One region of the Providencia zhijiangensis genome, then DNA from elsewhere that is predicted to be linked to it. Evidence: predicted binding sites of a transcription regulator. Region 1 holds the regulator's gene; each other region holds the start of a gene.

What was found. Region 1 encodes PurR, which represses purine synthesis genes. Its sites were predicted from a motif close to CANGCAAACGTTTGCNTG; they were not measured.
Region 2: the regulator PurR is predicted to act here: its motif matches at 1,215-1,232, upstream of purH (bifunctional phosphoribosylaminoimidazolecarboxamide formyltransferase/IMP cyclohydrolase).
Region 3: the regulator PurR is predicted to act here: its motif matches at 1,632-1,649, upstream of cvpA (colicin V production protein).

Annotation. Positions count from the first base shown of each region.
Region 1 is NZ_CP135990.1:1,566,411-1,569,697, reverse strand. It holds gene sodB (superoxide dismutase [Fe]) at 216-794, shown strand; gene cydH (cytochrome bd-I oxidase subunit CydH) at 883-966, opposite strand; gene purR (HTH-type transcriptional repressor PurR) at 1,234-2,259, shown strand; gene punR (DNA-binding transcriptional activator PunR) at 2,275-3,180, opposite strand.
Region 2 is NZ_CP135990.1:368,879-372,165, reverse strand. It holds rRNA gene QS795_RS01685 (16S ribosomal RNA) at 1-696, opposite strand, end outside; gene purH (bifunctional phosphoribosylaminoimidazolecarboxamide formyltransferase/IMP cyclohydrolase) at 1,339-2,928, shown strand; gene purD (phosphoribosylamine--glycine ligase) at 2,944-3,287, shown strand, end outside.
Region 3 is NZ_CP135990.1:2,341,519-2,344,805, reverse strand. It holds gene folC (bifunctional tetrahydrofolate synthase/dihydrofolate synthase) at 1-796, shown strand, start outside; gene dedD (cell division protein DedD) at 802-1,524, shown strand; gene cvpA (colicin V production protein) at 1,702-2,205, shown strand; gene purF (amidophosphoribosyltransferase) at 2,220-3,287, shown strand, end outside.

The sequences.
Region 1 (3,287 bases):
CAATTAAGGCATAAATAGCATCATGGAACAGGTTTTTTCTTACTGTAACCTGTATTCTGTTATGATAAATACATAACTTACGATGCTCGCAATAGCTAACTACAGCTCGACGTCACTATACTAGAAGTAGATTAATTAATAGCAGTACATTTAATTTCGCTCATTTTACGAGCAAACACCCTAAACACTGAATAAAAGCAATCAAGGAGTACGCAATGTCTTTTGAATTACCAGCTCTACCTTATGCTAAAGATGCTTTAGAACCTCATATCTCTGCTGAAACCCTAGAATACCACTACGGTAAGCACCACAACACCTATGTTGTTAACCTGAACAACCTGATCAAAGGCACCAAATTTGAAGGTCTGTCTTTAGAAGAAATCATCAAAACTTCTGAAGCTGGCGTATTCAATAACGCGGCTCAAGTTTGGAACCACACTTTCTACTGGCACTGCTTGGCTCCAAACGCAGGCGGTGAACCAACAGGTAAAGTTGCAGAAGCTATCAACAAAGCATTCGGTTCATTTGCTCAGTTTAAAGAGCAATTCACTGATGCCGCAGTTAAAAACTTCGGTGCAGGTTGGACTTGGTTAGTGAAGAAAGCAGATGGCAGCCTGGCTATCGTTAACACGTCTAACGCGGCAACACCAATTTCTGGTGACGACAAGCCAGTTTTGACTGTTGATATCTGGGAACACGCTTACTACATCGACTACCGTAACGCACGTCCAAAATACTTAGAAAACTTCTGGGCGCTGGTTAACTGGAAATTTGTTGAAGAAAATCTGGCTTAATTTTAGTTCAGATCTAAAATGACTAAGGGCGAGTATAATACTCGCCCTTAATTATTTCTCATCCTTATTAGATAGGATGGAAATGAAATCAGAAAATGTGCACAGCAAACAAAATAATTACAGCTAAAGAGCCAAGCGCAGCTAGCAATCCATATTTAAAATCTGTATCCATGAGACCCTCTCATATAAAGAAATTGAATTATCAAATAACCATAAAATAAAAAGGTTATTTCAGTATACATGCACAAAAACGTAAAACCAGTGTCTATATCACATGTTATAACATCAATTATTTCTTTCGTTTTTGCGCTAGATCAGACAAAATCGACAACAAATCGCTAAATTATTGCCAGCAAAGGTACTATGCATCAATATGCAGGTAATTATTTAACTAGAATTATTTTAGAGACCAAGTTTTGGTTAGGAGTTTTTTCTTCTCATGGCAACAATTAAAGATGTGGCGAAACGTGCGGGCGTCTCTACCACAACCGTCTCCCATGTTATCAACAAGACGCGTTTTGTCGCTGATGATACAAAAACAGCCGTTTGGGCCGCCATCAAAGAGCTCAATTATTCTCCGAGTGCGGTTGCACGTAGTTTAAAAGTCAACCACACCAAATCAATTGGCCTGTTGGCAACATCAAGTGAAGCCCCCTATTTCGCAGAAGTGATCGAGTCTGTCGAGAATAGTTGCTATGAGAAAGGCTATACTCTAATTTTATGTAACTCTCACAATAACTTAGGTAAGCAAAAAGCGTACTTGCAAATGTTGGCACAAAAACGTGTCGATGGGCTACTTGTGATGTGTTCAGAATACCCTGACACCTTGATTGGTATGTTGGAAGATTACCGAAATATTCCAATGGTCGTCATGGACTGGGGTACCTCTCGCGGAGATTTCACTGACAGTATTATTGATAACTCTTTCCACGGTGGTTATTTAGCAGGTCGTTATCTTATTGACCGTGGTCATCGTGAAATTGGTGTGATCCCTGGCTCCCTTGAAAGAAATACAGGCATTGGGCGTTTAACCGGCTTCCAAAAAGCCATGGAAGAAGCCAAAGTCACGTTGAAAGATGAATGGATTGTTCAAGGGGATTTCGAGCCAGAATCAGGCTATAAAGCGATGATGCAGATCCTCAGTAACAAACACCGCCCAACGGCTGTCTTCTGTGGTGGAGATATCATGGCGATGGGAGCAATCTGTGCAGCTGACGAGATGGGATTACGCGTCCCTCAAGACATTTCCATCATTGGTTATGATAACGTGCGTAATGCGCGCTATTTCACGCCTGCATTAACCACAATCCACCAACCAAAAGAGCGTTTAGGACAAATGGCGTTTGCGATGTTGCTCGATCGTATTGTGAATAAACGCGAAGATGCACAAACGATTGAAGTTCACCCGCGTTTAGTTGAGCGCCGTTCCGTGGCTGATGGTCCATTTATTGATTATCGCCGCTAAGTCTATCTCAGCACATTAGCTCGCAAACCACTCCGCGTTGAGAGTTTCGCTATCACCAAGATAGTCAAGAAGCCATCTCAGCGCTGGAGATGTATCATTCTCAACCCATGTTAAGCAGCAAGGGCTTTCAGGAAACGGCTGCGCTAATTCCAGCTCAACTAACTTACCTTCTGCACACAAAGGTGCTGCACGGTGCTCTGGAACCATCCCCACACACAGACCATTTGCCAAACACGCTAAACCACTTTCCCAGTAAGGCACAACTAAGCGTCGTTGGTTGTCCAGCGCCCAAGTATCTCTTTTCGGTAAGCTTCTTGAGGTATCTTCTAAGCACAAACTTGGATATTCACGCATTTGGTCATCCGTCAGTTTGCCCTGAATTTTCGCTAATGGGTGAGTGGGGCTCGCAACACAACGCCATGACATAAAGCCCATGTCGCGGAAACTATAGCGCTCTCCAATGGGTGAAGCACGGGTCGCTCCAATCGCCACATCCACACGCCCATCCGCTAATGCATCCCAAACCCCATTAAACACTTCAGGGTGGATATACAGTTCGATATCAGGAAAATGACGATAAAAATCCAAAATCAGCTGTTCCGTACGCTGCGGTTTTACGATGCAATCAACGGCAATACTGAACTGCCCACGCCACCCATTGGCGACTTGTTGGCATTGATGTCGAGTATCAATCATTTTTTTGATAACACTTCGACTTTCTTTAATAAAGATAACTCCTGCTTCCGTCAATACCACATCACGGTGACGGCGCTCGAATAGCGGAACCGCCAACCATTCTTCGACTTGCTTTACTGTGTAACTGATCGCTGAAGGGACTCGATGCAACTCATCCGCAGCACCACTAAAGCTTCCCGTTCGAGCAACTGCGTCTATGACTTCAAGTGCATGAGCTGACCACATTTTCTTTCCTTTCAAATTATTTGATAGCAGAGTCCAAATATTACCGTTTCACAACGTAAAAAAATAGCCTATACAATAAGATAACTATTAACATTATTTTAAATACA
Region 2 (3,287 bases), 1.2 Mb from region 1:
CATTTCACCGCTACACATGGAATTCTACCCCCCTCTACAAGACTCTAGCTGACCAGTCTTAGATGCCATTCCCAGGTTAAGCCCGGGGATTTCACATCTAACTTAATCAACCGCCTGCGTGCGCTTTACGCCCAGTAATTCCGATTAACGCTTGCACCCTCCGTATTACCGCGGCTGCTGGCACGGAGTTAGCCGGTGCTTCTTCTGTTGGTAACGTCAATCGTTGATGATATTAGCATCAACGCCTTCCTCCCAACTGAAAGTACTTTACAACCCTAAGGCCTTCTTCATACACGCGGCATGGCTGCATCAGGCTTGCGCCCATTGTGCAATATTCCCCACTGCTGCCTCCCGTAGGAGTCTGGGCCGTGTCTCAGTCCCAGTGTGGCTGATCATCCTCTCAGACCAGCTAGGGATCGTCGCCTTGGTGAGCCATTACCTCACCAACTAGCTAATCCCATATGGGTTCATCCGATAGCGCAAGGACCGAAGTTCCCCTGCTTTGCTCCTAAGAGATTATGCGGTATTAGCTACCGTTTCCAGTAGTTATCCCCCTCTATCGGGCAGATCCCCATACATTACTCACCCGTCCGCCGCTCGTCAGCGAGAAGCAAGCTTCCCCTGTTACCGCTCGACTTGCATGTGTTAGGCCTGCCGCCAGCGTTCAATCTGAGCCATGATCAAACTCTTCAATTAAAAAGCTTGATGCTCAAAGAATGTTACTGTCGTTTGATTTCCGAAGAAACCAAATTACCTATTAGTTCATATATATGAATTAACGTGTTAGTCACTCTTCAAGACTTAAAATCAAATATTTTTTTGATAGTGTCCTGTGAGTGCCCACACAGATTGTCTGATAAATTGTTAAAGAGCGGTGCGACATTTCTTAAGAAATTCGACTCAGTTTTTATCAACTTAGGTCGTTGTCGCGAGGTGGCGTATATTACGCTTTCCTCAGTGAGAGTCAAGCATTTTTTGCTTAATCTTTTCAGATTCTCTCGCTGCCGGTTCAGTGTCCATCGCGCTTTGCGTTGGCTTGTTCCCGGTCAGTGGATGCGCATTATAGGGAGTCGCAGAAATCCTGCAACCCTTTTTTTAAGATTTTTTACGGTTTTTAGTTCAACTGCTGCATTCCACAGCAAAACCCCTATTTATACCCACTTACACACAGATTTATCCACAGACTGAAAAAATAGTGAAAATAGTTCGCGCATTACGCAAACGTTTGCGCTACAATTAGCGCGAAAATTCGGCATTGATTTTATTTTGATGCTCTGAAATTGTTAGTGACTTATATATAGATATTGCTTTTTTATCCAAATCCAAGGGATCTCTCTCATGCAACAGCTTCGTCCTATTCGCCGTGCCCTGCTTAGTGTGTCTGATAAAACAGGGGTTGTTGAATTCGCTAAGGTGCTTTCTCACCGTGGTGTTGAACTGCTTTCTACCGGTGGAACCGCTAAATTATTAGCAGAGCAAGGCCTTAAGGTCACTGAAGTTTCAGATTACACCGGTTTTCCTGAAATGATGGATGGTCGCGTTAAGACTCTGCACCCGAAAGTTCACGGTGGGATCTTAGGTCGTCGCGGTAAAGATGATGCCATCATGCAGCAGCATAACATCGCACCTATTGATATGGTGGTTGTGAACCTTTATCCATTTGCTCAAACCGTCGCAAAACCAAACTGCACATTAGAAGATGCCGTTGAGAATATCGATATTGGTGGCCCAACTATGGTTCGCTCCGCAGCGAAGAACCATAAAGACGTGGCTATCGTGGTTAACAGTAATGACTATGACAAAATCATCGAAGAGATGGATAACCACGAAAATTCCCTGAACTGGTCAACACGCTTTGACTTAGCTATTAAAGCATTCGAGCACACTGCCGCTTATGACAGCATGATTGCTAACTACTTTGGTGAGCTGGTCGCGCCATATCACGGTGATACTACTCAGCCATCAGGTCGTTTCCCTCGTACCCTGAATTTAAACTTCATTAAGAAGCAAGATATGCGCTATGGCGAAAACAGCCATCAAGACGCGGCTTTCTATATAGAAGAAAATCCAAAAGAAGCGTCAATTGCCACTGCGAACCAAATTCAAGGTAAAGCGCTTTCTTATAATAATATCGCAGACACCGATGCCGCTCTTGAGTGTGTTAAATCTTTCGATGAGCCTGCCTGCGTTATTGTTAAGCATGCTAACCCTTGTGGGGTCGCCATTGGTGACAATATCCATGCCGCTTATGATAAAGCATTCAAGACTGACCCAACCTCAGCATTCGGTGGCATCATTGCGTTTAACCGTCAATTAGATAAAGCCACCGCAGAAGCCATCATTGAACGCCAATTTGTTGAAGTGATCATTGCCCCTTCAATTGCTGAAGATGCATTGCCTTCTTTATCTACCAAGCAAAACGTGCGCGTTCTGGTGTGTGGTGAGTGGAGCAAGCCAGTTGCAGGTTTAGATTTCAAACGCGTGAATGGCGGTTTACTGATTCAAGATCGTGACTTAGGTATGGTCGAAGCGGAAGATTTACGCGTCGTGACCACACGCCAGCCAACTGAGCGTGAATTAAAAGATGCCCTGTTCTGCTGGAAAGTGGCGAAGTTCGTAAAATCAAATGCAATTGTTTATTCTAAGAACAACATGACCATCGGTATTGGTGCAGGTCAAATGAGCCGCGTGTACTCTGCTAAGATTGCAGGGATCAAAGCTGCCGATGAAGGTTTAGAAGTTGCTGGTTGTGCAATGGCATCCGATGCATTCTTCCCATTCCGTGATGGCATCGATGCAGCTGCCTCTGTAGGCGTGACTTGCGTTATCCAACCAGGTGGCTCTATTCGTGATGATGAAGTAATTGCCGCTGCGAATGAACATGGCATCGCAATGATCTTCACTAACATGCGTCATTTCCGTCACTAATTGCTAGGGGTTTCTATGAATATACTGATTATTGGTGGTGGCGGCCGCGAGCACGCTTTAGCATGGAAAGCCGCACAATCTCCATTAGCAGATAAAGTGTATGTTGCACCGGGTAACGCGGGTACAGCACTGGAACCTGCACTGGAAAATGTCGATATCTCAGCAACTGACATTGATGGTTTACTGCAATTTGCCAAAGACAAGCAAATCGGTTTAACCATCGTAGGCCCTGAAGCACCATTGGTTATCGGTGTGGTTGATGCATTCAAGCAAGCTGGCTTAACCATTTTTGGGCCAACTCAAGGTGCTGCGCAGTTAGAAGGTTCTAAAGCGTTCACCAAAGATTTCTTAGCGCGTCA
Region 3 (3,287 bases), 780 kb from region 1:
GGCAATCACCAGTATTGCGCTTGATCATACCGATTGGCTGGGTTCTGACCGTGAGCATATTGGCCATGAGAAAGCGGGTATTTTCCGTCAAGGCCATTATGGCGTGGTGGGTGAGCCTGATATGCCGGACTCTATAGGCGCTTATGCCGACAAAATAGGCACCATGCTGTTTCGTCGTGGCAAGGATTGGCATTACCAAGAACAAGGGCAACATTGGTCTTGGGAAAGCTCTCAGAGGTCATGGGCTAATTTACCGTTACCGAATGTGCCGTTGGCCAATGCAGCAACCGCGATGGGTGTGATCAGCTGCTTGATGGAGATTGATGCGGACTTAGCGCAGAAAATCACTGACCAAGCTATCCACCAAGGTTTAAGTACCGCTCAGTTACCGGGACGTTTCCAGATCATTGGTGAACATCCGTTAATGATCTTAGATGTAGCCCATAACCCTCATGCCGCAGGCTATTTAGTCTCCAAACTTGCGCAATTACCAGTGACAGAAGGTCGCCGAATTCGTGCGGTAGTGGGAATGCTGGGGGATAAAGATATTCAAGGGACATTAACTTGTTTATCCCAGCAGGTAACTGACTGGTATCTTGCACCGCTGAGAGAGTTTCGTGGTGCAGATGTGACTGAGCTTAGCCAGCACGTTGACGGTGCACATGAGTTTGATTCCGTGGAAGCAGCTTGGCAACAAGCGTGTGCGGATGCGCGACCACAAGATGTGATTGTGGTGTGTGGATCATTCCATACCGTGGCTCATGTCATGATGCTATTAGAGAAAACAGAAGGATAAAGCCAGTGGCTAGTAAATTCCAGAATCGTCTTGCTGGCGCCATTGTTTTAGTCGCTGCAGGGGTCATCGTATTGCCTGCATTGCTGGATGGCGATAAAAAATACAATGAGAATGAATTTGCAGCCATTCCGATTATTCCCAAACCGGGTGATGAAGAAGATATTGAGTCAATTGCGCCAATTACACACAGTGCATCGACCGCTTCTTCGGAAGGAACTTCTGAAGCGATGTTATCGGAAGCTATTACTGAGCAAAAGCAAAGTGAGCAGCCTCCTGTAGCCGCAAACAGTGCAAATCAAAGTAATAATAGTCAAAACGTGGTGAATCAAAATGGAAGCGCCATTCCTGCCAATGTCACTCCAGAAAAACCACGGGCAGAGCCGAAACCGGAACCTAAGCCAGAGCCAAAACCTGAGCCTAAGCCTAAGGTGGAGCCAAAGCCGGAACCGAAACCAGAACCGAAGCCAGAGCCAAAACAAGAACCTCAAGGTAAAGCCTATGTGGTGCAAGTGATTGCTCTCAATAATGCCAGCAAGGTTGAAGAAATTGTGGCGAAACTAAGACTGTCTGGGTATCAGGTTTATACGGTGCCAGCGCAGCCGGTGAACAACAAATTAACTCGTATTTATGTGGGGCCTGAAGCGTCAAGGCAGAAGCTGGAATCAGCTTTACCTGAACTGAACGCAATTACCGGCACAAAAGGGATAATCCAAGCTTTTAAGCCTTAAATTGACATTCAGTTATCCCTAAAAAATAAGGGTATTTAGTAACTTACTGCGGCGATTATGATTTTTTCTTTTCGCCGCTGATTTTTTTAAATTCAATGAAAAATGGTTACGCAAACGTTTTCGTTTTCTGTTAGAATGCATTCGCCGCTGACGTGAATGCGAATTTTGGAATGAAATATGGTCTGGATTGATTACACAATTATCGCCATTATTGGCTTCTCGGCACTGGTAAGCCTGATCCGTGGATTTGTACGTGAGGCATTATCGTTAATCACTTGGGGTTGTGCGTTCTTCGTAGCAAGTACGTTCTATCCTTACTTAGCGAGTTACTTTACGAACTTTGAGGATGTTTTGGTTCGTAATGGTATTGCGATTGCAGCACTGTTTATCGCGACATTGATTGTCGGTGCAGTGGTGAACTATGTGATTAGCTCATTAGTACAAAAAACCGGATTATCGGGTACAGATCGTGTACTGGGGATTTGCTTCGGTGCGTTGCGTGGGGTATTAATTGTATCGGCGCTATTGTTCTTTCTCGATACATTTACACCGCTTCCTCAAAGTGAGGATTGGCATCGTTCACAGCTTATTCCGCAGTTCAGTCATATTATTAGGTGGTTCTTTGACTACCTGCAAAATGCGTCAAGTTTCCTACCGGAGAATATCTCTCCGTCTGGCTGATGAGGAAAGACTAAATGTGCGGTATTGTCGGTATCGCCGGTGTTTCACCGGTAAACCAATCAATTTATGATGCGTTAACGGTGCTACAGCATCGTGGGCAAGATGCAGCGGGTATTGCGACTATTGATGGTAAAAACAATATCCGTTTGCGTAAAGCAAATGGTTTAGTAAAAGATGTCTTTGAAACGCGCCACATGCTGCGCCTTCAAGGCTCAATGGGTATTGGACATGTGCGTTACCCAACTGCGGGTAGTTCCAGCGCATCCGAAGCCCAGCCTTTTTACGTTAACTCTCCTTTTGGTATCACCCTTGCACATAATGGTAACCTGACAAATGCTCACGAACTCGCTCGGAGTCTATTTGAAACAGCACGTCGCCATGTGAATACCACGTCAGACTCCGAAATTCTTCTAAACGTATTAGCATACGAATTAGATAAGTTTGATCATTTTCCTCTCGAACCCGACAACATTTTTAGTGCCGTAGCATCAATGCACAAAAAAATCCGTGGCGCCTATGCTTGCGTGGCACTGATTATTGGTCATGGTATGGTGGCATTCCGTGATCCTCATGGTATTCGCCCATTAGTCCTTGGTCGCCGTATTCTTGCGACTGGCGAACATGAGTATATGGTCGCGTCTGAAAGCGTAGCACTTGATACTTTAGGTTTCGAATTCCTGCGTGATGTTGCGCCAGGCGAAGCGGTGTATGTTACTGAAGACGGTAAATTATTTACCCGCCAATGTGCAGAAAACCCTCAATTGACACCGTGTATTTTTGAATATGTTTATTTTGCTCGCCAAGATTCGTTTATCGATAAAATCTCGGTGTATAACGCAAGATTACGTATGGGGCAAAAACTGGGCGCGAAAATTGCTCGCGAATGGGAAGACTTGCATATTGATGTGGTGATCCCAATCCCTGAAACTTCATGCGATATCGCGTTAGAAATCGCCCATATCCTCGATAAACCGTATCGCCAAGGTTTTGTGAAAAACCGCTATGTGGGCCGTACTTTTATCATGCCAGGGCAACAAGAACGTCGTAAATCTGTACGCCGCAAACTGAATGCAAACCGTGCA